One region of the Streptomyces sp. NPDC006385 genome, then DNA from elsewhere that is predicted to be linked to it. Evidence: riboswitches for the same ligand, from Rfam matches in the RefSeq annotation. Region 1 holds a riboswitch; each other region holds the start of a gene.
The links. Region 1 has a riboswitch for cyclic di-AMP ahead of ABZ078_RS20540 (C40 family peptidase). Riboswitches for the same ligand answer to the same signal wherever they lie in the genome.
Positions count from the first base shown of each region.

Region 2: linked by a shared signal. The riboswitch ahead of ABZ078_RS18590 (NlpC/P60 family protein) and the one ahead of ABZ078_RS20540 (C40 family peptidase) in region 1 are both predicted to bind cyclic di-AMP.
Region 3: linked by a shared signal. The riboswitch ahead of ABZ078_RS18950 (NlpC/P60 family protein) and the one ahead of ABZ078_RS20540 (C40 family peptidase) in region 1 are both predicted to bind cyclic di-AMP.

Region 1 covers NZ_JBEXQG010000024.1:108,941-117,653, reverse strand. Annotated here, with positions in the region: gene ABZ078_RS20580 (adenosylmethionine--8-amino-7-oxononanoate transaminase) at 1-961, opposite strand, end outside; gene bioB (biotin synthase BioB) at 972-2,189, opposite strand; gene ABZ078_RS20570 (8-amino-7-oxononanoate synthase) at 2,338-3,465, shown strand; gene ABZ078_RS20565 (DUF397 domain-containing protein) at 3,517-3,744, opposite strand; gene ABZ078_RS20560 (helix-turn-helix transcriptional regulator) at 3,754-4,632, opposite strand; gene ABZ078_RS20555 (ATP-binding protein) at 4,846-5,304, shown strand; gene ABZ078_RS20550 (LysR family transcriptional regulator) at 5,308-6,231, opposite strand; gene ABZ078_RS20545 (LysE family translocator) at 6,322-6,936, shown strand; gene ABZ078_RS20540 (C40 family peptidase) at 6,990-7,463, opposite strand; cyclic di-AMP (ydaO/yuaA leader) riboswitch at 7,467-7,676, opposite strand; gene ABZ078_RS20535 (hypothetical protein) at 8,017-8,325, opposite strand; gene ABZ078_RS20530 (ATP-dependent Clp protease proteolytic subunit) at 8,333-8,713, opposite strand, start outside.
Region 2 covers NZ_JBEXQG010000021.1:41,383-51,635, forward strand. Annotated here, with positions in the region: gene ABZ078_RS18565 (DUF5691 domain-containing protein) at 61-1,698, shown strand; gene ABZ078_RS18570 (cobalamin B12-binding domain-containing protein) at 1,808-2,230, opposite strand; gene ABZ078_RS18575 (alpha/beta fold hydrolase) at 2,880-3,740, shown strand; gene ABZ078_RS18580 (M23 family metallopeptidase) at 4,023-5,498, shown strand; gene pcrA (DNA helicase PcrA) at 5,617-8,100, opposite strand; cyclic di-AMP (ydaO/yuaA leader) riboswitch at 8,593-8,746, shown strand; gene ABZ078_RS18590 (NlpC/P60 family protein) at 8,754-9,920, shown strand; gene ABZ078_RS18595 (hypothetical protein) at 10,005-10,253, opposite strand, start outside.
Region 3 covers NZ_JBEXQG010000022.1:3,806-14,058, reverse strand. Annotated here, with positions in the region: gene ABZ078_RS18980 (sugar phosphate isomerase/epimerase) at 1-225, opposite strand, end outside; gene ABZ078_RS18975 (Gfo/Idh/MocA family oxidoreductase) at 222-1,238, opposite strand; gene ABZ078_RS18970 (sugar porter family MFS transporter) at 1,264-2,688, opposite strand; gene ABZ078_RS18965 (TIM barrel protein) at 2,700-3,659, opposite strand; gene ABZ078_RS18960 (LacI family DNA-binding transcriptional regulator) at 3,863-4,864, shown strand; gene ABZ078_RS18955 (sugar ABC transporter substrate-binding protein) at 4,930-5,934, opposite strand; gene ABZ078_RS18950 (NlpC/P60 family protein) at 6,262-8,136, opposite strand; cyclic di-AMP (ydaO/yuaA leader) riboswitch at 8,193-8,367, opposite strand; gene ABZ078_RS18945 (NAD-dependent epimerase/dehydratase family protein) at 8,510-9,574, opposite strand; partial or broken gene ABZ078_RS18940 (glucarate dehydratase) at 9,717-9,887, opposite strand.

The DNA.
Region 1 (8,713 bases):
CCGCGGCCGCCAGCGGATTGCCCATGAAGGTCGGGCCGTGCGCCAGCACCGGCACCTCGCCCCGCGAGATCCCGTCGGCCACACGCGCCGTGCACAGGGTCGCCGCCATCGTCATGTAGCCGCCGGTCAGCGCCTTGCCCAGGCACATCACGTCCGGCGTCACCGCCGCGTGGTCCGCCGCGAACAGCGCGCCCGTGCGCCCGAACCCGGTCGCGATCTCGTCGAACACCAGCAGTACGTCGTGCGCGTCGCACGCCTCCCGCAGCACCCGCAGATACGCGGGGGAGTGGAACCGCATCCCGCCCGCGCCCTGCACGACCGGCTCGACGATCACGGCGGCCAGTTCGTGCGCGTGCCGCTCGATCAGGGAGCGCAGACGGTCCGCGTACGACTCCTCGTACTCCGCCGGCGGCGGGTCCGCGAACACCTGGCGCTGGAGCACCCCGGTCCACAGCTCGTGCATCCCGCCCTCGGGGTCGCACACCGACATCGGCTGCCAGGTGTCGCCGTGGTAGCCGCCGCGCCAGGTCAGCAGCCGCTGCTTGCCGGGACGGCCCAGCGAACGCCAGTACTGCAGGCACATCTTGACCGCGACCTCCACCGACACCGATCCGGAGTCGGCGAGGAAGACATGCTCCAGGCCGTCGGGTGACATGTCGACAAGGAGCTTCGCCAGGCGTACGGCGGGCTCGTGCGTGAGCCCGCCGAACATCACATGGCTCATGCGCGACAGCTGCTCGCGCGCGGCCTCGTTGAGCACCGGGTGGTTGTAGCCGTGGATCGCCGACCACCAGGACGACATGCCGTCGACCAGCTCGCCCGAGCCGTCCGCGAGCCTGAGCCGCACGCCGCTCGCCGACCCCACGACGAGTGGCTCGACGCGGCCGGGCATGGGGCCGTACGGATGCCAGACGTGCCGTCGGTCGAGGTCGAGCAGTTCGGGCACGGTCAGGTCGGGCATGGGGTGCGGGTCAGGCATTGGGCGCGAGGTCCGTTCCGGCGCCCCGGCGGCGTACGGCGACCAGGTCGGTGCGCGGCTCACCGGCCGGCGCGGCAGCGGCCGTACCGCACACCCCACCCCCCTCGTGCGACCCACACCCGGCGCTGTCCTGCGATCCGCACCCGGCGCTCTCCTGGGACCCGCAGCCCGCGCTCGCGTGCGAGCCGCACCCGGCCCCGGCCGTCGCCCGGTGTTCAGGCAGCGTCACCTGGTCGGTGCCCTCCACCTCGAACCCGGCGTCCGCGATCATCTCCAGGTCGGCCTTGCCCGCCTGGCCCTCGCTGGTGAGGTAGTCACCGAGGAAGATCGAGTTGGCCAGGTGCAGGGCGAGCGGCTGCATCGTGCGCAGATGGACCTCGCGGCCACCCGCGATCCGCACCTCGACGTCCGGGCACACGAAGCGCACCATCGCCAGGATCCGCAGGCAGCGCTGCGGGGTGAGGTTCCACTCCTTGCCCAGCGGGGTGCCCTCGAACGGGATCAGGAAGTTGACCGGTACCGAGTCCGGGTCCAGCTCGCGCAGCGAGTAGACGACGTCGACCAGGTCCTCGTCGCTCTCGCCCATGCCGGCGATCAGGCCGGAGCAGGCGGACAGGCCCGCCGCGTGCGCCTTCCGCACGGTGTCGACGCGGTCGGCGTAGGTGTGCGTGGTGGTGATGTCCCCGTAGGTGGACTCCGACGTGTTGAGGTTGTGGTTGTACGCGTCCGCGCCCGCCTCGCGCAGCCGCTCCGCCTGACCGTCGGAGAGCAGACCGAGACAGGCGCACACCTCGACGCCCTCGTTCTGGTCCTTGATCGCCTTGATGGTCTCGGAGACCCGGTCCACGTCACGGTCGGTCGGACCGCGCCCGGACGCCACCAGGCAGACCCGCTTGGCACCTCCCGCCAATCCGGCGGCCGCTGCCTCGGAGGCCTGATCCGGCTTGAGCCAGGTGTACTTGAGGATGCCGGCGGTGGAGCCGAGCCGCTGGGAGCAGTAGGAGCAGTCCTCCGGGCACAGGCCCGACTTGAGGTTGACGAGATAGTTGAGCTTCACCCGTCGGCCGAACCAGTGGCGGCGCACCTTTCCGGCCGCGGCCACCACATCGAGCAGGTCGTCGTCGGAAGTGGCGAGGACGGCCAGCGCTTCCTCGCGGGTCGGCAGCTCGCGCCGAAGCCCCTTGTCCACCAGCGTGTTCAGCAGGTCCATGGGGACTGATCCTGTCCTACGGAACCGCTTCGGGCCAAGGTAGGGATCACACAACACACGCCGTTCGAGGTGTGGGTATTGCCACACCATGGGTCACCGGTCCTGCCGCTAGTGTCTGTCCGCTACCTACAAAAGCCCCGGAGGACCCATGGCGTTCGGCTGGATCGACGAGCAGGCGGAGCTGCGCCGCCGCGCCGGACTCGTACGGACGTTGCGCCCCCGCCCCGCCGACTCCCCGCTGCTCGACCTCGCGAGCAACGACTACCTGGGCCTGGCCCACCACCCCGAGGTCGTCGAGGGCGCGGCGCGGGCGGCGCGGACGTGGGGCGGCGGCGCGACCGGTTCCCGGCTCGTCACCGGCACGACGGAGCTGCACGCCGAGCTGGAACGCGAGCTGGCCGACTTCTGCGGCTCCGAGGCGGCGCTGGTCTTCTCCTCCGGCTACGCGGCCAACCTCGCCGCGGTCACCGCGCTGGCCCCGCACGGCTCCCTGATCGTCTCCGACGCGGGCAACCACGCCTCGCTGATCGACGGCTGCCGACTGGCCCGCGGCGCGACCCAGGTCGTCGCACACGCCGAGCCGGACGCGGTGCGCAAGGCGCTGCGGACGCACGACGGCCCCGGGGTCGTCGTGTCCGACACCGTCTTCTCGGTCGACGGCGACGCCGCCCCGCTGGACGGGCTCGCCGACGCGTGCCGGGAACACGACGCCGGGCTGGTCGTCGACGACGCGCACGGCCTCGGCGTGCTCGGCGACGGCGGCCGCGGCGCCCCGCACGCGGCGGGACTCGCGGGCGCCGCCGACGTCGTCGTGACGGTCACGCTGTCCAAGTCGCTCGGCAGCCAGGGCGGTGCCGTGCTCGGCCCCGCCCGGGTCATCGACCACCTGGTCAACGCGGCCCGGACGTTCATCTTCGACACGGGCCTCGCCCCCGCGGCGGCGGGCGCGGCCCTCGCGGCACTGAGACTGCTGCGCCGTGAGCCGGAGCGTGCCGCGCGGGCCCGCACGGTGGCGGGCGACCTGCACACCCGGCTGACGACCGCGGGTCTGGAAGCCGTACGTCCGGACGCCGCGGTCGTCTCCGTGCGCGCGCCGTCCCCGGAGGAGGCCGTCGCGTGGGCGGCCGACTGCCGTGCGGCGGGACTCGCCGTGGGCTGCTTCCGTCCTCCTTCCGTTCCCGACGGCATCTCACGGCTGAGGCTCACCGCTCGCGCGGACCTCTCCGAGGGGCAGATCGAACGCGCTGTACAGGTGATCAGCGAGACACGACCATGAGTCGGCGTGACACGGCCGTGCGCCAGGTCGGTCAGATTCGGTCGGAAGGTGTCAGGACTGGAACGCGGCCGTGAAACCCGCCCAGCTCTCGGGGGAGAAGAGCAGCGCGGGTCCGGCCGGATCCTTGGAGTCGCGCACGGCGAGCAGCCCGGTCCAGGGACCGGAGCGCGTCCGCGCCGTCTCGACGCAGTTGTTGGCTCCCGTGCTGTAGCTGCTGCGCAGCCATCGAACACCGAGCAGATCGGTACTGGAAGATACGTTCCGAGGCAGTGCGGTCATGGTGCCTCCTTACGCGCCGCCACCCAGCGCGGCGATGTAATCCAACGATTCCTCGGGCGAAAGGGCGTGGATCCGAAGGGCGTTGAAGGCCTCCGCGTAAGCCCGGAGGTCTTCTTTCCGTTCGAGATAGAGGCTACTCGTCAAGTGGTCGAGAACAACCACATCCAGATCAGAAGTGCGCGGAAATGAGAAGATAACGAAAGGCCCGGTGATGCCGATATGTTCCCCGGCCGCGAACGGCAGCACCTGCAACCTGACGTGCGGCAGCCGCGCCGCCTCCCTCAGCCGCCCCAGCTGCCGCGCCATCACCTCGGGCCCGCCGATCTCCCGGCGCAGCACCGCCTCGTCGAGCACCGCGCTCAGCCGCAACGGCGGATCGGCGTGCAGCACGTCCTGCCTGGCCAGGCGGACCGCCACCAGCGCGTCCAGGCGTTCGTCGGCGGCGTCGGCCTCGTCGGCGACTCCGCTCACCGCGGCCCGGGTCACCGCCCGGGCGTACTCCGGCGTCTGGAGCAGCCCGGGCACCACGGAGGTCTCCAGCGTGCGCATCGCGCTCGCCTGGGACTCCAGGCTGATGAAGTCCCGATACGTCGGCGGCAGCACTCCGCGGTACGCGTGCCACCAGTGATGCCGGCCGCCACTCTCGTCAGAGCCCGCCAACACCAGCAGCAACTCGCGCAGTTGGGTGTCCCGTACGCCGTACGCGTCCAGCAGTAACCGCACATCGGCCGGTTTCACCCCGCTGGAGCCGGTCTCGATCCGGCTCACCTTGGACTGGTGCCAGCCCACCAGCCGGGCCGCCTCACCACTGGTGAGTCCTGCCCCGGTACGCAACGCACGCAGTTCTGCGCCCAGTTTCCGGCGGCGCACCGCGGGACCGTGCTGCATGGGCAACTCCTTACTCCAACCGAGCCGCCCAAATACGCTCTGCCGTCGCAGAGTTCACCGCTTCGAGCGACAGATATATGCATATCTTGGTGGATCGCCGCCCCTGACGGGCGCGGTAATGGCAGTCTGGCGACGAAGCACCAGTCCGGGACCGTACTCGAACCATCCGCTCCGTGTCGGACTGCGGTCCCGTCGGAAAGGGACGACGTCGCCATGGCAGATCACCTGGAAGCATCCGTCACTCTGCCGAGCGATCCCGCCTCGGTCTCCGCGGCCCGGACGTACGTGGTCACCACCCTCGCGGAGTGGGGCCTGCCACCGGACACGGAAGCGGCCGACACCATCCGGCTGATCGTCTCCGAACTCACCACCAACGCCGTACAGCACACCCTCGGACAGTCACCCACCTTCACGGTGGACATCGAGCTCGACCGTGACGAACACCTGCGCATCGGCGTGACCGACAGCCACCCCCGCTTCCCCAAACGGCTGCCGGCCGCCGTCCAGCAGGACAACGGCCGCGGTCTGGTCATCATCCGCTGGCTGACCGCGGAGTGCGGCGGCAAGCTCAGAGTGCGGCCCACCCGCGAGGGCGGCAAGACGGTCTCCATCGAGCTGCCGTGGACCGTACCCGCGGCGCGGGTGCCGGCGGTGGGACAGCAGGAGCCGTGACCCTCAGGGCTGCCGCGGCTGTCGGGCGCGCCCGAACGTGCCGCGCAGCAGCGCCCGGAAGGCATCCGCGGCCGGCGCCGCCTCGTCCCCGCGGAAGGCGACCGAGATCGTACGGCGCAGCTCTCCGCCTTCCAGCGCGCGCACCCCGACCGGAGTGACCGACGTCCGCGCCACCATCTCCGGTACGACCGCCACCCCGAGCCCGGCACTGGCCAGCGCGCACACCAGCAGGTACCCCGGCGTCGGTACCAGCACCGAGGGCGCGGCACCGGCCCGGGCCAGCACCGCCTCGACGCCCCGCCGGGCCGGAGCGTCCGGCGCCATGCTGATCAGTGGCTGACCGGCGAGCTCGGCCAGCGGCAGCCGGGCGGTCCCGCTGGTGAGGGCGTGGCCCGGAGCGGACACCAGGACCAGCTCCTCTTCGAGGATCGGCTCGACGCCGACGGAGGACGGCAGCGGGACCGGGGCGCCCGGTTCATAGGCGTGGGTCAGCGCCAGATCGACCTCACCGGCGGCCACCGCGGTGACACCGGCCGACGGTTCGTAGTCGGTGACGGTCAGTTCCACGTCCGGATGCGCGCGGCGGAAGGCGCTGAGCACCGGGGGCAGAAGATGGATGCCGGCGGTCTGGAACGTGCCCAGCCGGAGGGTCCCGCCCGACAGGCCGGTCAGCCGGGCCAGTTCGTGCCGTGCCCGCTCCAGCTCGTCGAGCACCCGCCGGGCCCGCGCCACCAGGAGCTCTCCCGCACCCGTGAGCCGCGCCCCGCGATGATGCCGTACGAGCAGAGCGGTGCCCGCCTCGCGCTCCAGCTTGGCGAGCTGCTGGGAGAGCGCGGGCGTGGTGTAGCCGAGCCGTTCGGCGGCCCGGGTGATCGAACCCGCCTCCGCTACGGCCACCAAGGCGGCGAGGCGGGTCGGGTCGTACATGCGGGCCCCTGTCTGCCTTAAGGAATGCTTTAGGGCTTCCCAGGATATTCGACATACCTACTGAAGGCCCCCGCACGGCACGCTGGCGGCATGGACGCTCAGCTCCTCGCCTTCACCGGGGTCTCCGCCGGCCTGGTCGCCATGCCCGGGGCGGACTTCACCGTCGTCGTACGCAACGCCCTCGTCTCCCGCCGGGCCGGCGTCGCCTGTGCGCTCGGGATCGGGGCCGGGCTGCTGGTCCATGTGACGCTGGCGGTGGTGGGAGTCGCCGCGGTCCTGGCCGCCGTGCCGGCGCTGTTGCGGGCGCTGCAGGTGGTGGGCGGCGGCTATGTGCTGTACCTGGGTCTCCGGACGCTGCGGCAGCCGCACACCGACGTGGCCGACCCGCGCGAGGATTCCACCGCGCGACCACTGCGGCAGGGCTTCGTGACCAACGCCCTCAACCCGAAGGCGTCCCTCACCTTCCTCAGCGTGCTCCCGCAGTTCGTGCCCGCGGGCGCTCCGGCGCTGCCCAGGACCCTGCTGCTCGCCCTGATCGTGCTCGCGATCGCGCTGGTGTGGTTCCAGGTCGTCGTCCTGCTGGTGGACCGGCTCGGCAGATGGCTGCGCAGGCCGCGCGCCGCCCGGGCGGTCACGGTCGGCACAGGCGCCGCACTGACGGTCTTCGGCCTGGCGCTCCTCGTGGGGCCGCTGTCGGCCCTGTGAGGCCCCAGGGGCGGTGACGGCGCGTCAGGACGCCCTCACCGCCCCCGGGAAGGTCACTTGACCCGGCCGTACCAGACGCTCCTGGTCCAGATCTTCTGCAGCCTGACGACATCCCCGCTCTTCGGGGAGTGCCAGATCTTTCCCTTCCCGGCGTAGATGCCGACGTGGTAAACGTTCGACCCCGAGTGGAAGAACACCAGGTCTCCGGCCTTGCGGTTCTGCGCGGAGATGTGGCGGGTCTTGTTGTACTGCTGGGCCGCCGTACGGGGCAGCTTCTTGCCCGCCTTCTTGTACGAGTACAGCGTGAGCCCGGAGCAGTCGAACCTGTGCGGCCCGGTGGCACCCCACTTGTACGGGGAGCCCTTCTTGGAGGCCGCGATCTGGAGGGCCTTCGTCGCCGGCGTCGCGGCTTCCGCCTCGGAGGCGAAGCCGGGGGCGACGACGGTGCCGCCCACCGCGGCGAGGGTGAGAGCCGAGGCCGTACCGGCCCGGGCCATGAGCGACGGGACACGATTGAGCGCTGTCATGCGCAACCCTTCGTCAGCCGCCTGTGAAGGATGACCTGTCGGATTCGGGCTGGCGAAGTTGCCCGGCCGCGTTGCCGCGGCTTCACCCCAAGGGTTGCTCGGCTCGAACGAACGTCCGCTCCGGCGACCCGTCTTGCTCGGGTCCTCCACTCCTGCCGATCCACTCCGTCGACCGGTCATCCGGGCGGCGGCAGGACTCGGCGTCCGCTCGGATCGCCCCGCCGCTGTGGCGGGGGCTTGTCGTCAGACAGGGATCTTGACGCACGGATGAACGAAAAGCCCAACGGAACCGGGTATTTGTGGCGTTGCTCACCACTCACCCGTTCGGGTGGACACCCTCGTGTCCGGGCGGGTGTCCAGATGTCCGAGGAGCCTCGGACCAGCGGCGGAGCGCTCAATTCCACTTAGTGTCGACGGCCGTTGCGCAACTTGGAGGGGCGCGCAAACGGAGACATAGATACACCGATGGGGGGTACATCGTTTGGTCCGTTTCAGTGCGGATCCGGACGGCTCGTCAGAGGGCCGAGACGTCCGGATCGGTCTGGACGGGTCGTCAACTGTCGGAGCGCGGCGGCACCGTGACGCGAGCCGTGCGGCGTTCCCCGTCCAGCACGCGCAGCGCGCGCGCCAGCGTGGGCGCGTGCAGCTCCGTCTCACCCCGCTGGTGCATCAGCGCCAGCGCGTCCCGCAGCGCGGCCGCCTTGGCCACCAGCGCCTGGGCGGCGCGCAGTCCGCGGTAGGTGTCGCCGTACTGGGCCGGGTTGATCCGGCCCAGCAGGTCGACCACATCGAGGTAACGGTCGATCAACTCCCCCTCCGCGCGCGTCAGCGCGGGCAGGGGCGGCAACTCGGGTGGGAGCACCGACCGGTCACCTCCCCGTGGGCGGGGCGAGGGTGGCCTTGCGGCTGGGGATGATCCGGTCGACCAGCCCGTACTCCAGCGCCTCCTGGGCGTCGAGGATCTTGTCCCGCTCGATGTCGGAGGCCACCTGCTCGCGGCTGCGCCCGGTGTGCTCGGCGAGCATCTCCTCCAGGCGGGTCCGAATACGCGTCAGTTCGTCGGCCTGGATGGCCAGATCGCTCGCCTGGCCCTGCACCGGCTCCGGCAGCGCCGGCTGATGGATCACCACCCGGGCCCCGGGCAGCGCGAAGCGCTTCCCCGGTGTGCCCGCGGCCAGCAGCACGGCGCTCGCCGAACCGGCCTGGCCCAGGCAGATCGTCTCCACGTCACAGGCGACGAACCGCATCGT
Region 2 (10,253 bases), on a different contig from region 1:
ACTCGAAGGCAGACCCCACCCGAAGGCAGGCCCCGCCCGAAGGCAGAGAGGAATGACCCCATGAACAGTCCCTCCGTTCCCGTGGCTTCGCCGGCCCTCGGCGCCTGGGAGGAACTCGTCACGGCGGCGCTGCTAGGGACGGATCGCCGTACGCCCCCGGGCTGCGTGCCGGGCCGGGAGACGCCGGTGGCGTTGCTGGACGCGGCGGCCGCGGAGACCCTACGGCGGCGGGCCGGGCTGCGCCCGGCGCGAGCGGCGCAGCGGCCGCAGCCGGCGCCCGAGGACCCGCGACCGACGCTGCCCCCGGCGGCGGCCCGCAGGCTGGCGATGCTGCTGGCCGACCGTCCCGGCGCGGCCGGCGGCGGACGCAGAGGCACGGCGCCCGACCTCATGGAGCTGCTGCCCCAGTGGCTCGCGACGGCGAACGACCGCGGTTTCGCGCCGCCCCCGCAGGCGCTGCCCGCGCTGCTGGACGCGGCACGGGGGCGTACGGATCTGCGGCCGGCGGCACTGAGGTTCGCGGGCCCCCGGGCGGTGTGGCTGGCCCGGCTGAACCCGGACTGGCGCTTCGCCCTGCGTGCGACCCCGGGCGGAGGCGCGGCGCTGCCGCACCTCGCTGACTCGGCCGAGGTGCAACAGCTCTGGCGGGAAGGGCTGTTCGCCGAACGGGTCGCCCTGCTCTCCGCGATACGCGCACATGAGCCCGCAGCCGCGCGCGAACTGCTGGCCACGACCTGGGCGACGGAGCGGGCCGAGGACCGGCTGATGTTCCTGGACTCGCTGCGGACCGGGCTCGGCCCGCAGGACGAGCCGTTCCTGGAGCAGGCGCTGGCCGACCGGAGCCGTAATGTGCGGGCGACGGCGGCGGAGCTGCTCTCCGCGCTGCCGGGCTCTGCGCTCGCCGCACGGATGGCGGTGCGCGCCGGGGCGTGCGTGGCGCTGGACCACACGCGCAACACGCCGACGATCAGTGTCGAGGCACCGCACGAGTGCGACGCGGGCATGGAGCGCGACGGAGTCGTGCCCAAGGCTCCGGCGGGGCGGGGTGAACGGTCGTGGTGGTTCGGCCAGTTGGTGGAGGCGGCGCCGCTCGGGGCGTGGCCGGGGCGGCTCGGCGGGCGTACACCTCAGGAGATCGTGGCGCTGTCGGTGGCGGACGACTGGCAGGGCGAGCTGCACGCGGCGTGGTGCCGGGCGGCGGTACGGCAGCGGGACGCCGACTGGGCGAGGGCGCTCCTCGGGTCACCGGCCGCCCCGGAGGCCGGGGGTCCGGGTGCGGTGTCCCTGGCCGAGCGCGCGAAGCTCCTCGGCACGTTGGGCTCCGCCGAGCGTGCCGAGTGGGTCGCCGGGTTCATCGCGACGCACGGTCTGTCGGAGGCGTTTCAACTGCTCGGCGTGTGTGCGGTTCCGTGGGCGCCGCCGCTCGGGCGGGCGGTCGTGGACGCGCTCAACATCGCGAGGGACGCGGGGAGTTATCCATGGAGTTTCAGCGGCGTGATGGGTTTGGCCGAGCGCTGCCTCGACCCGGCCGAGGCAAGCCGCCTCGACGGCCTGCTGGCCGTACCGGACGAGCCGGAGGACGCGTCGCCGGGAGCCGGTGGGTACTGGGCGGAGGCGTTCCAGCGGCTGGTCACGACGCTGCGGTTGCGGGCGGCCATGCTCGCGGAGCTGGACTCGCCGAGCCGGTCCGGTGTGTGAGGACAAGGCCGGTTCAGGGTCGATGCGGGGGTATGGAGGCGGCACCTCAAAGGGCGGCCACCCCCACTCACCCGCGGAGAAAGACCCGCTCACCCGCAGCGAAGCCGGCTCAGCCGCCCGACGCAGCCGGCTGACGCACGTTCGCCCGCACCCAGTCCACGATCGCCTGCGTCGTCGCCCCGGGCGTGAAGATCTCCGCGACGCCCTTCTCCTTCAGCGGCGGAATATCCGCTTCGGGAATGATTCCGCCACCGAAGACCAGGATGTCCTCCGCGTCGCGCTCCTTGAGGAGGTCGATCACGGCGGCGAAGAGGGTGTTGTGGGCGCCGGAGAGGATGGAGAGGCCGATGGCGTCGGCGTCCTCCTGGATGGCGGTGTCGACGATCTGCTCGGGCGTCTGGTGAAGCCCGGTGTAGATGACCTCCATGCCGGCATCGCGCAGCGCCCGCGCGATGACCTTGGCTCCCCGATCGTGGCCGTCGAGCCCCGGCTTGGCCACCACCACGCGGATCGGACCGGCTGCCACACCCATCACTGCCTCCATGAAGCGACTACATCCATCCGTACCGACAAGTACCGCTCATATACGAGTTATGCCGCACTCGGCGCGCATGCCACACATGATGCGCGTGTCGCACTTTTCCGCCGCTCACGCGCCGGACGCGCCCTCCCCGGCACGGACTCCCCGGGCCACGCCGCCGGGGAAGTGAACGAACGTTATCTCCAGCATCCCGCAACCGGCAGTTTCGCGGTGCAGACCGAGGGGGAAATCACACGGTGGGACACGTTCGCCGCGCACCGTTCCACATCTTTGCGGCACATGGGCCGCAGCAGTCTGCGGCACACGCGTCGCAGCGGAACCACGCGCAACGGGAGCCGCAACGAGGTCGCCGCACCACGCGCCGCACATCGCGCGACGTGGCGGTGGGGCGCATCGACGGTGGTACGCAGGGCACGTAGGGCAGGTAAGGCACGACAGCGGGGAGCCTCGTCGCCGACACCGGCAGGGAGCCTCGTCAGGCGATCGATCGGCGCACCACGGCCCCCAGGGCCGGCCCGCGTCACGCGCCTCGCTTGCCCCAGGCGCCCTCCGCACGCCTCGCCGACCACCTCCGCAGCGACTGCCACGAGGGCACACGGGGGCCGGAGTCGTCCTCCTGCGTGCCGCAAGGAGGTCGGCCATGAAGGTCACCGGGGCAGCACTCTCCTTTCTTCCGCTCTGTCGGCGCCTGCTCCCGAGCAGACTGGCCGGCCTCTCCGTGGCCCTGCTGAAGGCGACCGCCCTGGAGATCGCGATCCTCGCCGGACATCTGCTCCTGTATCCCTCCGGCATCGCGCAGGAACGCCGGTCCACCCCGGCACTCCCCCCACCGGACACCGCCCACCTGCCGACGGAGAGCAAGCCCCCCGTCGTCCTGCTGCACGGCTTCATAGACAACCGCTCGGTCTTCGTCCTGCTGCGCCGCAACCTCGCCCAGCACGGCAGGCACCAGGTCGAGTCGCTCAACTACTCACCGCTGACCTGCGACATCCGCGCCGCCGCCGAGTTGCTCGGCCGCCACATAGAGGAGATCTGCGAGCGCACCGGCAGCCGCCAGGTGGACATGGTCGGGCACAGCCTCGGCGGGCTGATAGCGCGCTATTACGTGCAGTGCCTCGGCGGCGACCTCCGGGTCCGTACGCTCGTCACACTCGGCACACCGCACTCCGGCACCCGGGTCGTCCCGCTGGCCAACGCGCACCCGATCGTGCGTCAGATGCGCCCCGGCTCACCGATCCTCACGGAACTGGCAGGTCCGGCTCCCGGTTGCCGTACGCACTTCGTCGGCTTCTGGAGCGACCTCGACCACCTGATGGACCCGCTGGAGACGGCCTGTATCGACCACCCGGACCTGCTGGCGCGGAACGTCCGCGTGAGCGGCGTCGGCCACCTCGCCCTGCCGGTGCACCCCGCCGTGGCGACCGGGATACGGCAGGCTCTCGACACCGCGGAGACGGGAGCCGAAGCAGCCGCGCAGGCCGACGGCCTGACAGTGGCGTGACAAGCCCGTGCCGCCGGCCGCCGACGGCACGTCTCCACAGCTGACACACACTCGCCGCACAGCCGGGACAGCCCAGAGACGTCGAACAATCTTCGAACACAAGGCCAAACTCGCGCCCACAGTCCGCCAAAACACGGCCGAATGCCCGTTTCCTGCGCGCGCGAAACCTGCCGAAGATTGTCGTGCCCGCATACCGCCGGGTACAGTCGCCGCACTGCTCTGGCAGCCCCTGTTGTCGAGGCGAGAGAGAAGTTGGTGAACGATCGTCACCCGTCGGGGACCATGACCTCCCCGGCTCCGGCTTCCGATGCCGCCTCGGCGCACTACGCGTCGTACGGCGCCCAGGAGGCCCACTACGGTGACGCCACCACGTACGCCGCCTACGACGCCACCGCATTCGACGCCGCCGGCCACACCACCACGACGTTCGACGCCGACCCCCTGTTCGGCAGCCTCCCGGGCGAGAACACGGGCGCGTACGACGCCACGCAGTGGTCCACGGGCAGCCAGCAGACCCTGAACTACGACGCCTACGCGGCCCAGCACCACGCCGCCTACGACACCGGCGCGTACGACACCACGGCGTGGACGACCGGCCAGCAGCAGTTGTCGTTCGTCCCGCAGCAGGCCACCGGTCACGACGCCTCCGGCCAGTGGGACGCGAGTGCCTGGGTCCAGCCCGACCAGTCCGGCACCCCGGCCGACCAGACCCAGCACTGGGAATGGGGCACGCAGACCTTCGAGACCGGGGCCTACGACGCCACGCAGTGGAACTCCGACGGCGGCACCGACAGCACCGCGCAGCCGACCGACGAGTACGAGCAGTCAGCAGAATCCTTCGACCAGCAGGCGACCGCTCACTTCGAGCAGATCGAGCAGGCCGTCCCCACCGGCTACGACGACCCCGCGCGGGACGACGCCGAGCTGACCGCCACCGGCCAACTCCCGGACGTGGCCCCGCTCCTCGACGACCAGGAGGAGTCCACCCCGGCCCCCTCCGGTCGCGCCGCCTCCCGCAGTGGGGCGCGCTCCCGTCGCCGTACGCCCCCCAAGCGCTCCGCGATGCTCACGATCGCCGTGCCCTCGGCGTGTGTGATGGGCGTCGCGGGCATCGCGGCCGCCTCGGTCGGCACCCTGACCGACGACCAGGACACGGTGACGACCGCTTCGGACGGCGAGGCCGTGAAGCCGTCCACCGCGAACAACAAGCTGGACGCCCAGCTTGAGATCCTCGCCGCCGGCGCCGACGACTTCGGCGACCGGGTCAGCCGTACGCAGGAGCGGATCGACCTCAAGGCCCAGCAGGAGGCCGAGAAGCGGAAGGCCGCCGAGGAGGCGGCCCGCAAGGAGCGGCTGCGCCCGAAGTTCGCCCTTCCGGTCGCGCAGCACGGGCTCAGCGCCTACTACGGCCAGTCCGGCATCAACTGGATGTCCCTGCACACCGGTATCGACTTCCCCGTCTCCTACGGCACGACCGTCATGGCCGCGACCGACGGCACCGTCCGCACGCAGTGGAACAGCGCCTACGGCAACATGATGATCGTGACCGCGAAGGACGGCACGGAGACGTGGTACTGCCACCTCTCCAGCTATCGCGTCGCCTCCGGTACGACGGTGAAGGCCGGCGACCCCATCGCGTACTCCGGCAATTCCGGCAACTCCACCGGCCCGCACCTGCACTTCGAGGTCCGGCCGGGAGGCGGCTCGGCCATAGACCCACTGTCCTGGCTGCGCAGCCACGGGGTCGACCCGACGTAGGAATGCCCGGCCTGCCCGACCTGGGCGACCTGGGCGACGCCACGCCTTCCCTGTGTGCCCCCGATTTTCAGCGTTCCCACTGTGCCCCCGCCTTTCCGCGGAGGCACAGGTGTCCGCGCTACAGCTTCTCCACCGGCGCGTACCGCAGCAGCAGCCGCTTCGGCTTGGCGTCCCCGAAGTCGACCGTCGCCTCGGCGTTCGCGCCCGTGCCCTTGACGGCCATCACGGTGCCGAGGCCGAACTGGTCGTGAGTGACCCGGTCGCCGACCGCCAGCTGGACCACCGGCTTCTCGGAGGTCCGCCGCGTGGCGAAGCCCGACGCGCCCGACGCCGAGGAGCGCGAGCGGGACGATGACAGCGAGGCCGCCACGCCGGCCGCGGGACCGGAGGACACCGGTGCGCTCGCCCCCGTCCGCTTCCAGTCCACATGCGTCGCCGGGATCTCCTCCAGGAAGCGGGAGGGCGGGTTGTACGACGGCTGCCCCCACGCGCTGCGCAGCGTCGAGCGCGTCAGATACAGCCGCTCACGCGCGCGCGTGATGCCGACGTAGGCAAGGCGCCGCTCCTCCTCCAGCTCCTTGGCCTGACCGAGGGCGCGCATGTGCGGGAAGACGCCGTCCTCCATGCCGGTGAGGAAGACGACCGGGAACTCCAGGCCCTTGGCGGTGTGCAGGGTCATCAGGGTGATGACGCCGGAGCCGTCCTCGTCCTCGTCGGGGATCTGGTCGGAGTCGGCGACCAGGGCGACCTGCTCCAGGAAGTCGGCCAGCGTACCGGCCTCGCCCTCGCCGCGCTCCTGCTCGAACTCCAGGGCGACGGCGGCGAGTTCCTGAAGGTTCTCGATACGGGTCTCGTCCTGCGGATCAGTGGACGCCTGCAACTCGGCGAGGTACCCGGTGCGTTCGAGGATCGCCTCCAGTACGGTCGCCGGTCCCGCGCCGGACTCGACGATCGTACGGAGCTCCTCCATCAGCGTGTTGAACCGCTTGACGGCGTTGGTCGACCGCGCGGCCATGCCGTACGCCTCGTCGACGCGCCGCAGCGCCTGCGGGAAGCTGATCTTCTCCCGCTGGGCGAGGGCGTCGATCATCGCCTCGGCGCGCTCGCCGATGCCCCGCTTGGGCACGTTCAGAATCCGCCGCAGTGGCACGGAGTCCTCGGGGTTGGCAAGGACCCGCAGGTAGGCCAGGACGTCCCGGACCTCCTTGCGCTCGTAGAAGCGGACACCGCCGACGACCTTGTACGGCAGGCCGACGCGGATGAAGACCTCTTCGAAGACACGGGACTGGGCGTTCGTCCGGTAGAAGACGGCGACATCGCCGGCCTTCGCCTCGCCCGCGTCCGTCAGTCGGTCTATCTCGTCGGCGACGAACTGCGCCTCGTCGTGCTCGGTGTCCGCGACATAGCCGGTGATGCGCGCGCCCGCGCCCGCGTTGGTCCACAGGTTCTTGGGGCGGCGGGACTCGTTGCGCTCGATGACCGCGTTGGCGGCGCTGAGGATCGTCTGCGTCGACCGGTAGTTCTGCTCCAGCAGGATCGTCGTGGCGTCCGGGTAGTCCTCCTCGAACTGGAGGATGTTGCGGATCGTCGCGCCGCGGAAGGCGTAGATCGACTGGTCGGCGTCACCGACCACGCACAGCTCGGCGGGCTCGATGTCGTACTCGCTGGGCGGCACGTCGACGGGGTGCTCGCGGGTGCCGACGAGCTCGCGGACCAGGGCGTACTGGGCGTGGTTGGTGTCCTGGTACTCGTCCACGAGGACGTGCCGGAAGCGACGGCGGTAGTGCTCGGCGACGTCCGGGAAGGCGCGCAGCAGATTGACCGTCGTCATGATCAGGTCGTCGAAGTCGAGGGCGTTCGCCTCGCGCAGCCGCGACTGGTACATCGCGTAGGCCTGGGCGAGGGTCTTCTCGAAGCCGTCGGTCGCCTGCGCGGCGAAGTCCTCCTCGTCGATCAGCTCGTTCTTGAGGTTGCTGATCTTGGCGCTGAAGGACTTGGGCGGGAACCGCTTGGGGTCGAGATCGAGATCCCGGCAGACGAGCGCCATCAGCCGCTTGCTGTCGGCGGCGTCGTAGATCGAGAAAGATGACGTGAACCCGAGCTTCTTGCTCTCTCTGCGCAGGATGCGCACGCACGCGCTGTGGAAGGTCATCACCCACATCGCGTTCGCGCGCGGCCCGACGAGCTGCTCGACGCGCTCCTTCATCTCGCCCGCGGCCTTGTTGGTGAAGGTGATCGCGAGGATCTGCCCCGGATGCACGTTCCGCTCGGCCAGCAGGTGGGCGATGCGGTGGGTGAGCACGCGTGTCTTGCCGGAGCCGGCGCCGGCCACGATGAGCAGCGGGGTGCCGGAGTGGACGACGGCGGCACGCTGGTTGTCGTTCAGCCCCTCCAGCAGCGCGGCCGCGTCGAGCGCAGGGCGCGGGGCGCCGTCGCGGTAGTAGGCGTCCCGGTCCGGCGGCACGTCGAACTTCCCGCCGAACAGATCGTCCGGAACCGGCTCCGGAGCGTGATCGTCCTCGGGCGGCGGCGGGGGTTCCTCCTCGTGGGCCCGTGGGGCCTGGAGGTCCGCCAGGAAGCTGTCGTCAAAGAGGCTGCTCATCGCTCTCCGAGTCTAGGGCGCCCCACTGACAGCCCGCCGCCGCCCCGAGAACATCGCCCGATTCGACACCCGGAACCCGCCGAACCTGCCACCCCAACCCGCCCTCACCTTCCGGAACCACCCGCCCACAATCCGTGACCGCCCCCCGCCCCCCACCCCGGCCGGCGGCGCCGCTCCACGCATCACTGGCCACCCCGAGCGCAGGTCACCCCAAGCCCACGAGTGACGATCACACGATCGAGCTACCCCGCCCACGAGACGACCGAAAGCCGCCACCGGGGGACGACATGCACCAGCACCCCTCATATCCACACAAGTGGCGACACACCCCGCCCGATCGACCACGGTCGGCGACCACCTGACCCGAGGTCACGAAAATGTATCGGGCATATCGAACATCAACCTTCACAGGCGCCACACGAGTTGGCTACCGTGCCCGACAGGCCGTACGACCCCCTCCGGCGAACGTCGCCGATTCGCGCGGCCTCCGTCGAGTCCGGCACGCCGCCGCGCAGCCGGAGCCGGGGACCCACCCAACTTGGGGTGAATCGGCCCGATCCCGCTCGGGACAGGCCGTAGGGCAACCCTTCCGAACCACCCGCCCGAACCCGACAGCTAACTCGGTAGGCGGAACGTGGAAGGAGTCGCCTCCCTTGGCGTCGCACCGCAAGTCGCGTCCCGCTGGTACGCGCGTAGCAGGCATACGGACCCCCGCCCTCGCCACGGCGGCCCTCACCTCCGTGGCGCTGCTCTCCCAGTCGGCCGACGCGAGCCCCTCGACGGACGACAAGCCGAGCCTCGAAGAGATCGAGAAGAAGGTCGACGACCTCTACCGCCAGGCGGAGTCGGCGACCGAGAAGTACAACGCGGCCAAGGAGAAGACCGCGAAGCAGCGCAAGCGCGTCGACACCCTCCTCGACGACGTCGCCAAGCGCACCCAGCGGCTCAACGAGGCGCGGGAGAAAATGGGCCGCAACGCCGCCGCCCAGTACCGCACGGGAGCCGCCGCCCCCGACACGGCGACCTTCCTGCTGGCGGACACCCCGCAGGACTACTTCGACCAGACCCAGCTCATGGACCGCCTGACCGGTCGTCAGAAGGAAACGGTCGACGAGTACTTCACCCAGCAGTCCGCGACGATGAAGAAGCGCCAGGAGGCCGGCCAGAGCCTCGAGACGCTCACCGAGTCGCAGAACGACCTGCGAACGGCCAAGGCCACCGTCCAGAAGAAGCTCTCCGACGCCCGCGACCTGCTCTCGAAGCTGACGGCGCGGGAGAAGGAACGCCTCGCCGCGATCGAGAAGCGCAAGCAGGAGGAGGCGGCACGCAAGGCGGCGGAGCTGGCGCGGCAACAGGCGGAGGCCGAGCGTCAGCGCCAGGAGGCCGCCCAGCGGCAGGAGAGCGGCGGGTCGTCGTCCGAATCGAGCGCCTCGGACTCGTCCGTGCCGGACTCCTCGTACGCCACCAAGGCCGAGAAGACCCTGGCCTTCGCCCGCGCCCAGATAGGCAAGCCGTACGTCTGGGGCGCCACCGGCCCCGACTCCTACGACTGCTCCGGCCTCACCCAGGCCGCCTGGAAGGCCGCCGGCGTGGACATCCCCCGCGTCACCTACGACCAGGTCGACGCCGGCACGACGGTCTCCCTCTCCAACGCCCAGCCCGGCGACCTGGTCTTCTTCTACGACGATGTCACCCACGTGGGCATCTACATCGGCAACGGCATGATGATCCACGCCCCGAAGCCCGGCGCCTACGTCCGCGAGGAGTCGGTCTACTACGACGGCGAGTCGTCGATCCACAGCGTGGTCCGCCCGGCCTGACACACGCACGCGCGCGTGCCGTCGTCATCGAGCACGCGCGCGTGAGGCGTCCACCGCCGGAGCGCGGTACGGCCTACGCCGAGGTCACGTCCACAGCACAGCGATGAAGACGTTCGCCATGGTCAGCAGCCCCACCAGTCCGAACAGGCTCTTGTCCGCCTTGTCCTCGTCCCGCTTCACATAGACGAGTCCGAGGATCACGATCAGCAGCGCCAGCTTCACGCCGATCTTGATGTTGTCGACGGACTGGTCGTCCGCCTGGTTGAGGCCGACGAGGATCACCCCGGTGACCAGCATGGTCAGCGCGCCGTGCAGCATCGCGGGGACGAACCG
Region 3 (10,253 bases), on a different contig from region 1:
CCACTTGTACAGCGGCAGCACCGAGGAGAGCTGGACGCCGTGCGTGCGCAGGGCGTTCTTCAGCTCCGCGATCCGCTCGTCGTCGGCACGCGGGTGCAGGAAGAACGGCATGAAGTCGTCGCGGGGCGACAACTCGATGTACTCGTAGCCGAGTTCGGCGACCGTGCGCACCATCTCGTCGATGGGCAGCGAGCGGAGCATGTAGGGGTCGAGCGCGATCTTCACGCGGCACCTCCGTAGAAGGCGGGGCGGGGCTTGAGGTCGGTGGCGACGACGCGGCCCGACTCCAGGGCCTCGACGGTCGCTGCGGTGATGACGGTGGCGGCGTAGCCGTCCCAGGCCGAGGGCCCGGTCGGCTCGCTGCCGGCGGCGAGGCCCGCGATCCACTCGCGGAACTCGGTGTCGAAGGCGTCCCGGAAGCGGCCCACCCAGTCCGTGAGGACCTCCGTGCTGTGCTGTCCGGCGGTGCGGACGCCGACCGCGGCGGGGTCGGGCAGCCGGACGAGGCCCTCCTCGCCGACCGCCTCGCACTGGATGTCGTAGCCGTACTGGCAGTTGACGAAGACCTCCAGGTCGATCCGGACCCCCTTGGCGGTCTCGAACAGCATGATCTGGGGGTCCTTCAGGTGCGCGAACCGCTTGCTCGTGGCGCGCGGGGTGACCACCTGGGTGGAGACGATCTCGTCGTCGAGCAGCCAGCGCAGCACGTCCACCTCGTGCACGGCCGTGTCCAGGGCGGCCATGCCGGAGACGTACGACTCCGGGACGGTGGGGTTGCGGTGGGCGCAGTGCACGATCAGCGGCTCGCCGATCCGGCCGGAGTCGATGACCTGCTTCATCTGCCGGTATCCGGCGTCGTAGCGGCGCATGAAGCCGACCTGGACCAGGCGGCGGCCGTGCGCCGTCTCGGCCTCGACGATCTTCAGGCAGTCCTCGGCGGTGGTGGCCAGGGGCTTCTCGCAGAACACCGGCTTACCCGCGGCTATCGCGTTCAGCACGTGTTCGGCGTGGGTGGGGCCCCAGGACGTCACGAGGACGGCGTCGACGTCGTCCGCCGCGACCACGGCCGCGCCGTCGGGCAGCACACGCGCGCCGACCGGTGCCGCGGCCTCCTCGGCGCGGGCGGCGTCGATGTCGGTCACCGCGGTCACACGGGCACCCGTGACGGTCTCGGTGAGGCGCCGGATGTGTTCCTTGCCGATCCAGCCGGCGCCGATGACGCCTACACGTACGGTCATTGTTCCTTTTCCTTCGGACGGTGGGTCAGGAGAAGCGAGCCCGGAGTTCGGCTTCGAGGGTTTCGAGCGAGCGGCCCTTCGTCTCGGGGACGTAGAGCTTGACGAAGGTGAGCGAGAAGATGCCCGCCACCACGAACAGGAAGAACGTGTTGGAGATCCCGATGCCGGAGACCAGCGACGGGAAGACCAGCCCGATCACGAAGTTGGTCAGCCACAGCACCACGGCCGCGACGCCCATGCCGAAACCGCGCATCCGCGTCGGGAAGATCTCCGACAGCATCAGCCAGGTCACCGGCGAGATCGCGCCCTGCTGGAAGGCGAGGAAGGTGACGGTCATGGCGAGCACGGCGTAGGCACGGCCGTCACCGGCCGGCAGCGCCAGCGAGAAGACGCCGATCAGCAGCAGGGCCGCGGTCGTGCCCATCTGACCGACCATCAGCATGGGTCGGCGGGCGACACGGCCGAGCAGCCAGATGCCGACGAAGGTGGCCAGCACGGAGATGACACCGTTGGCGATGTTGGCCGTGAGCGCGCTGTCGGAGGCGAAGCCGGCGTCCGTGAGGATCTCGGTGCCGTAGTACATGATCGTGTTGACGCCGGTGATCTGCTGCACGATGGCGATGCCGAAGCCGACGAACATGAGCTTGCGCAGCCAGGGCGTGGCCTTCATGTCCTGCCAGCCGCCGAGCCGCTCCTGGTCCTCCTTGACGGCGAGCGCGGAGACCTCCGCGAGCTCGGCCTCGGCGCGCTGCCGCGAGCGCACCTGCCGGAGCACCTCCAGGGCCTCGCTGAAACGCGTCTTGGAGGCGAGCCAGCGCGGACTCTCCGGCATGACCAGCATGCCGAACCACAGCACCACGGCCGGGAGGGTGGCGATCACCAGCATCCAGCGCCACACCCCGCCGGACTCCCCGCCCACCCGGGCGATGATCGCGTTGGAGGTGAACGCCAGCAACTGACCGCTGACGATCATGAGTTCGTTACGGGTGACCAGTGCGCCGCGCCGCTCGGCGGGCGAGACCTCCGCGAGGTAGACCGGCACCGTCACCGAGGCGCCGCCCACCGCGAGGCCGAGCACGAACCGCGCCACCACCATGACGGCGGTGGTCGGCGCGAGCGTGCAGCCGAGCGCGCCGACGAAGAACAGCACCGCGAGGATGAGGATCGTACGGCGCCGTCCGCGCGCGTCCGACATCCGGCCGCCGGCCACCGCGCCCAGCGCGGCACCGAGCAGGAGCGAACTGGTGACCATGCCCTCGGTGACCGGGGTGAGCCCCAGGTCCTCCGTCATGTAGGGCAGGGCGCCGTTGATCACGCCGGTGTCGTAGCCGAACAGCAGTCCGCCGAAGGTGGCGATGACCGTGATCAGCCGCAGCCTGCGGGTCACCGCCGGCGGGGCGTCGTCCGTGACGGTGGCGGGGGGCTGCGCCGTGTTGTCCCTGACGTCCATGGGCCGCCTCCTTATCGGTCGAGAACCGTGAGCTTCGGGCGCCGGGTGCCCGTCAGGCCGCAGCCGGCCAGGTGCTCACGGGTGCTGACGGCGATCGGGAGCGGCACCTCGGGGGCGCACGGGTACAGGTCCTGCTCGACGATGACGAACAACTCGGCGTCGAGCTTCGCGAGTTCGGCGACCACGTCGGCGGGCTTGGGCACACCGGCGGGCGGCGAGACGCACACGCCGCGCTTGACGGCCTCGCCGAAGGAGAGGTTCTCGGTGTGGACCTGGGCGAGGATCTCGGGGTCCATCTGCTTGATGTGGACGTAACCGACGCGCTCGCCGAAGCGGCGGATCAGGTCGAGGTTGTCGCCGCCGCCGTAGGCGACGTGCCCGGTGTCCAGGCAGAGGTTGGTGTAGCGCGCGTCGGACTCGTTGAGCAGCCGCTCGATCTCCGGCTGGGTCTGGATGTGGCTGTCGGCGTGCGGGTGGATGACCAGGCGTACGTCGTACTCGTCGAGCAGCAGCTTGCCCAGCCGGTCGGCGGCCTTGCCGAAGCCCGCCCACTGCTCGGCGGTCAGCTCGGGCGCCTCGGTGAACGCGCCGGTCTTCTCGTCCCGGTACATGGGCGGGATGAGGACGAGGTGGTGGGCGCCCGCCGCGGCGGTCAGCGTGGCGACCTGCCGGACGTGGGCGAGCATCTCGTCCCAGGCATCGGGACGGTGCAGCGCGCCGAAGGCGGTGCCGCCGGAGACCTTGAGGCCGCGTACGGCGAGCTCCTCGGCGAGGACGGCCGGGTCGGTGGGGAGGTAGCCGTACGGGCCCAGCTCCAGCCACTCGTATCCCGCCGCGGCGAGTTCGTCGAGGAAGCGGGTGTGCGGGACCTGGTGCTCGTCCTCGGGGAACCAGACGCCCCAGGAGTCGGGGGCCGAGCCCAGGCACAGGTTGCCCGCGGTGGTGCGGAGCGAGGTTGGCGCCGTTGCCATGACGTGTCCTTCGGGGAGGGGACGGAAGTCAGTGGACGAATGTTCTTCCGCGCTCTACTAGAGCGCTCTAGTCCGAGTACGATGACCCTGGTCCAAATGTCATGTCAATAGCTTGTTGCCGGGAGATTTCGAGGCGCCGTCAAGGTGAGCGGCGTCGAAGGGTGGGTGCACAGGTGGACGAACCGAGCAGGCAGCGGCCCACGATGGCGGATGTCGCCGCGAAGGCGGGCGTCTCCCGGGCGCTCGTCTCGATCGTCTTCCGCAACCAGCCAGGAGCGGGCCAGGAGACCCGCGAGCGGATCCTGCGGGTCGCCGACGAGATCGGCTACCGGCCCGACAGCGCGGCCCGGCTGCTCGCACGCGGCCGCAGCCGCACGCTCGGCGTGATGTTCACCGTCCACCAGACCTTCCACACGGACCTGATCGCCGCCATCTACCCCGAGGCCGAGCGGCTCGGCTACGACGTCCTGCTCTCCGCCGCCGCCCACGGCCGCAGCGAGGAGAAGGCGATAGAGGCGCTGCTCGGCCACCGCTGCGAGGCGGTCATCCTGCTCGGCCCCGACGCCGAACCCGCCTACCTCGACGAACTCGGACACCGCACCGTCACCGTCTCGGTCAGCCGCCGTGTGCCGCACGCGCGCGTGGACTTCGTGCACAGCGCCGAGGGCAAGGGCGTACGGCAGGCCATGGACCACCTCGTGGAACTGGGCCACCGCCGGATCGTGCACATCGACGGCGGGCGCGGCCCCGGCTCCGCCGAGCGGCGCCGCGCCTACCGGGCCGCCATGCGCAGGCACGGTCTGGAGTCCGAGGCGCGAGTGATCCCCGGCGCCCACACCGAGGAGTCCGGCATCGAGACGGGCCATCTGCTCGTGGCGGAGCGCGACCGGGGGCTGCCGCTGCCCACCGCGGTCCTCGCGGGCAACGACCGTTGCGCGATGGGCCTGCTGATGACCCTGACGCGTGCGCGGATCGAGGTCCCGCGGGACATGTCCGTCATCGGCTACGACGACAGCCACCTGTCCCACCTGATGCCGATCGGTCTGACGACGGTCCGTCAGGACTCCGTGCTGATGGCCGAGAACGCGGTGCGGTTCGCCGTGGAGCGGCTGGAGGACCGGCAACTGGAGCCGCGCGAGGCGGTACTGGACCCGAAGCTCGTCGTCCGGGGCACGAGCGGGCCGGCCCCGCGGGAGCCGGCCTGAGAGTCGCGGTGGCGAGGCCGGCCGTGCCCCGTCGCGGTCACGGCCGGCCTCGCCTGTCCTTGGGGTTACCGCGTTCCCTTCGCGGCGAACTCGGCGACCGCGTCGACGTTCTCCTTGGTGATGAAGGCGGGTCCGGTGAGGACCGGGGCGGTGCCGCCGCCGCTGAAGTTGCCGTTGGTCTTGTACAGCCACAGCGAGTCGACGGCCAGGTAGCCCTGGAGGTAGGGCTGCTGGTCGACGGCGAACTCGACCTTGCCGTCCTGGACGGCGGTGACCAGTTCCTTGTTGAGGTCGAAGGTGGCGACCTTGGCCTTGGCGCCGGCGTCGGCCACCGACTGCACGGCCGTCAGGGCGAAGGGGGCGCCGAGGGTGACGACCTGGTCGATGCTGGAGTCCTGCTGGAGCTTGGCCGTGATCGTCGACTTCACGGACGGCATGTCGGTGCCGTTGACGTAGACGATGTCGGTCTTGCCCTTGAAGCCCTTCTTCAGGCCGGCGCAGCGGGACTCCAGGGCGACCTGTCCCTGCTCCTGGATGACGCACAGGGCGTGCTTGGCGCCGCTCTCGTTGAGGCGTTCACCGAAGGCCTGACCGGCGATGTTCTCGTCCTGCCCGAAGTACTCGAGCATGCCGAGCTCTTTCCAGTTGTCCAGGCCGGAGTTGAAGCCGACCACGGGGATGCCGGCGGACGTCGCCTTGGCCACGACGGCCTTCATGGCGCTGGGCTTGGCGGCGGTGAGGGCGATGCCGTCGACCTTCTGGTCGATCGCGTTCTGGACGAGGTTGGCCTGCGTCCCGGCGCTGGGGTCGCTGGAGTAGACGAGCTTGATGTTGTCCTTGGCGGCGGCGGCCTCGGCACCCTTGCGGATCAGGTCCCAGAAGGTGTCGCCGGGGGCGGCGTGGGTGATCATGGCCACGGTCATCCGGGGCGTGGTGGCCTTGCCCGCCGAGGCCTCGGCAGCGCCTTCCTCGGACTTCTTGCCGCCGGAGCCGCTGGAGCATCCGGTGGCGAGCAGGGCGCCCGCCACGACGGCGGCGGCCACGGCGGCGGCTCTGTGATGACTGCGCATGTCCCATGCACCTCACTGTGCTGATCAGGGCGGGTTCTCAGGTGGGGGGAGGTCACGGGTCTACCGCCCGCTGGATACGGCTGGAGCGCTTCACTAGCGCGCTCTAGTGGCAGGTACTATGCGGCGGTCCGGAGGCGATGTCAATGGGCTTGTCAGGACGTATCGACAAATCCAAGGTGGGAGAGTGCGCGCGGCGCGGCGCCGCTGGGCCGTGCGGCTCGGGGAGCGCCGGGCGGGCGGGCGAGGAGTCACCGGGCGCGAAACAGGACCACCCCGCCCTGTGAGGGCGGGGTGGGGACGGAGTAGGAGCGGCCGAGGGCGGCCGGATCAGGCGGGTCGTATCACGCTGTGGATCGCCGACTCACCTGCGTAGTGCATCGACTCCTCGCGTATGACCGCTCCGGGGCCGGGGGCGTGGATCATCATGCCGTTTCCGGAGCAGATGCCGACGTGACCGGCGTGGAAGAGGACCAGGTCGCCGGGTTCGGCGGAGGTGACGGCAATTCCGCGGCCGGCGGTCGCCTGCTCCTGCGGGGTGCGGGGGAGCGTGATCCCGGCGGCCTTCCAAGCGGCCTGGGTGAGGCCGGCGCCGTCGTACGCGTCCGGGCCGGTCGTGCCCCAGACACAGGGCTTGCCGAGCTGGGCGCGGGCGAAGTCCAGGGCCCGCACGGCTCGCGTGTCCTGGGGTGCGGCCGCTGGGGCGGGGCTGCTCGGGGCCAGGGCGGGCGGGCTGGGAGTGGTGACAGCGGGGGCGGGGGTGGGGGTGGGAGCGGGGGCGGGGGCTCCGAGGGGCAGGCTCGCCGTGCTGGACCACGCCGTCGTGTCGGCGGGGGCCGCGGCGAGGCCGTCGGCCGACCGCAGGTCCTGGAGGACCTGCCACTGTGTGCCGGTCGCGGACTGGGGTGGGGCTGGGGTGGCGGGCCAGGGGGCGGGGGCGGCCGGGGTTTGTGTGGTGCTCCGGGTGTCTGCGGCTGGGGTGGGCGTGGTGCTCCAGGTGTCGGCGGGTAGGGCCGGTGTGGTGCTCCGGGTGTCGGTGCCCGGGGTGGGTGTGGTGCTCCACGTGTCGGTGGCCGGGGTGGGTGTGGTGCCCCAGGAGTCGGCGGGTAGGGCCGGTGTGGTGCTCCAGGTGTCGGTGGCCGGGGTTTGTGTCGTGGTCCCGGTGTCGGCGACGGGCCGGGCTGGTGTGGGGTTCCACGTGTCGGTGGCCGGGGTGGGTGTAGTGCCCCAGGTGTCGGCGGGTAAGGCCGGTGTGGTGCCCCAGGTGTCGGTGGTCGGGGCCGGTGTGGTGCTCCAGGTGGCGGTGGCCGGGGTTTGTGTCGTGGTCCCGGTGTCGGCCGGCAAGGCCGGTGGGGTGCTCCAGGTGTCCGTGGCCGGCGGCGTCGCCGGCTGGGGCGCGATCGCCGTTGGTGGTGTGTTCTGCTGCTCGATGTACGCCGACAGCAGTGCGCGGGCCCGGTCGATCTTGCGCTGGTTCTGCTCCTTGGTCGCCTTCAGCGCGGACCGCTGCCGCGACTCGGCCGTCATCTCGGCCGCCGGTTCGGCGGGCGGCGCGGCCGGGGCGGGCAGGGCAAGGGCGGTCTGCGTGGCCTGGTCAGCCGGAGTGTGCGATGTCTCCGGAGGGGCCGGCAGGGCGGCGATGGGGCCGGCCGTCAGTTCCGCGACGGCAGCCGATCCGGTGGCCGGAGCGGACGTCAGCTCGGCTGCCGGCGCGGCGGGCGGCTCCAGGGCGGGGCGGCCGGACGAGGCCCGCCCGAGGTCGGTGAGGTCCGCCACCGCACGCTCGGCGGGGCGCGCGGACCGTGTCCCGCCGGGCCGCTCCGGCTTGTCGCTCGGCAGCGTCGCCGGAACCGTCGGACCCAGCTTCGAGCGGGCGGCGTCGAACCACTGCCGGGCGACCCTGTCGAGCGCGGAGTCGCCGCGCCTGGTGTCGCCGCGCCTGGTGTCGTCGTTCCCGGCAGGCGCGTCCGGCCCGCGTCCGGCGTCGGTCGGCCGGTCGGCACGCCCTCGTGATCCCGCCGACGCCGCGCGGGTGGCGTTGAAGGTGCCCGTGTCGGACTCGGCCTGGTCGTAGAGGGAGCTGACCTTTCGGCTGACCTCCTCGCGGCTCGGTGTCTCGTCCCCGAGGGAGGGGGCGGCGTTGGCCGTCTGGGCGAGCAGGGCCACAGAGGTGAGGGCCGCCGACGCGAGTGCGGAATTGCGCATGCCGGGCAGGCTGAGAGCCCCCGGACGCGCCGTGCGTTCCGGCGCCATGGGCGACGTACTCCTTCCGTGCTCCGCCTACCGGGTTAGCTGACGGGTTCGGGCGGTCGTTTCCGGAAGGTGTGCCCTACGGCCCTTGCCCCGAAGGGCAGTTGGGCCGATTCACCCCAAGTTCGGTTGGGTCCCCGGCTCCCGTGACCCCTGCGGGCGCACCGGACTCGGCGGAGGGCGCACGTCCCGACGGGGTTCGCCAGAGATCGTCGTGCGGCCTGAGCCGTAACCTAACGAACTTGTGTGCCCCGCGTGAAGATTGACGTGTGAAATGTCCGATACGTTTCTGTGACCTTCGACGCTCGCGGCGCGGAGACCACCGAATTCACTTCGCACCGCGTTGATTCCGCCACGCCTCGTAGTGGTCCAGCAGGGTCTGCTCGATCGGACGGTAGGTGATGCCCAGTTCGGTCACGCTGCGGCTGTTGTCCACCCGGAACCGGATGCCGAGGTGCTTGCGGATGTAGTCCTGGGTCAGTCCGAAGGCGGGGCCCAGGATCCTTACCGGCCAGTGCGGGAGCGCGGTGCGCGGGAGGCGGAGGTCGCGGGGGTACCGGGTCCGGATGATGCGGGACATCTCGTGGAAGGACGTCATGGTGCGATCGGCGACGATGTAACGCCCTTTCGCGTCCGGGTTCTCCGCCGCCGCCACGTGCGCTTCGGCCACCTCGCGCACGTCCGCCGTGGTGAAACTGAAGTCCGGTGCGCCGTAGAAGAAGTAGCCCTTGAACAGCTCCTCCAGCAGGAACAGGCTGCCGGACCGGGAGGTGGGGGTGAGTGAAGGGCCCAGGATCAGGCCGGGGTTGACGGAGACCATGCGCCAGCGGTCCTGGGCGGCCTCCGCCTGCCAGGCCGCGCGTTCCGCGACGGTCTTCGCGTAGTGGTACGGGTTGTTCTCGACCGTGCTGGTGGTGTTGAAGTACCGCTCCGACAGCACTGCGTCGGTCATGTGCAGGACATCGGCGTAGTCGCCGAAGATCGCGCCGACGGTGGAGGTGAACACCAGCCTCTCGACCGTGGGCGACCGCTCGATGCTCGCCAGTACGTTGCGCGTGCCGAGCAGGGCCGGGTCCACCATGTCCCGCCGGCCGTCCTTGATCCGCTCCGGCATGAGGAACGGTGACGCCACATGGAACACGACCCGGCAGCCGCTCATCGCCGCGTCGAAGGAGCCCTCGGTCAGCAAGTCCGCCTCGAAGAGGGACAGTCGGCCGGGAAACGCCTCCTGCATCTCCCGCAACGGGCGCGCCTTCGCCGCGTCGGCGCTGCTGCGCACGGTGGTGTGGACCTCGTACCCCCGCTCCAGGAGCCGCCTGACCAGATGACTGCCGACGAAACCGCTGCCACCGGTCACCAGCACGGCCGTCGACCCGTGTGCGCCCACGCTCACACCCCTTGTCCCCACGGAAGTCGGGCGATCACGCTAGCGGCGTTCGCGGCGCGGTGCCATGTGTCCGGCGGTTCGTGGAGCCGACGCCGGCCGGCCGAGGCGACCGGCGTCGCGCACGGGGCCGCGCCTCGCGCCGGCCATGTCACCAGTGGCGGAGCCGAAGCTCGTACTCCGGGTCGATCCGCCGCATGGAGCCGGTGTCGTCACGGGAGCGCGGGCCCGAGTCGAGGTACAGGCGGTGCAGCCGGTCCAGGGCGTCGTGGTCGAGCTCCACGACGGGTCCCGGGCCGGTGGGGACCTGTACCGCGCCGTCGCGCAGTGCCAAATGACCAGTCAAGCTGCGAATCGCCTCGGTCGCATGTCAAGACATGGCGATGGGATTTCATCGGCTCCACAGGGGCATGCGCTCCCGGAGGTGTGTTCGTGTCACCCCCGGAAAACCAGCCACTGTGTGTTGTGTGCGACTCAAGGAGACCGCACGGTCGTGCGACCGGTCGAACGGCGCGGGTGAGGGGTCTCGTGCCGGGGTCGGGGCCCGCTCGGCCTCCCGGAGCGACACCTCTGTGCGGGATCTGTGAACCACCTGGCCGGGGCGCGCAGGCGTGATGTGCGGATGCCGCGAGGGCCTCTTCACCAAACCCCCTCCCGCGGTGGCCAGAAGGCGCCTTGCTCCGTCAAC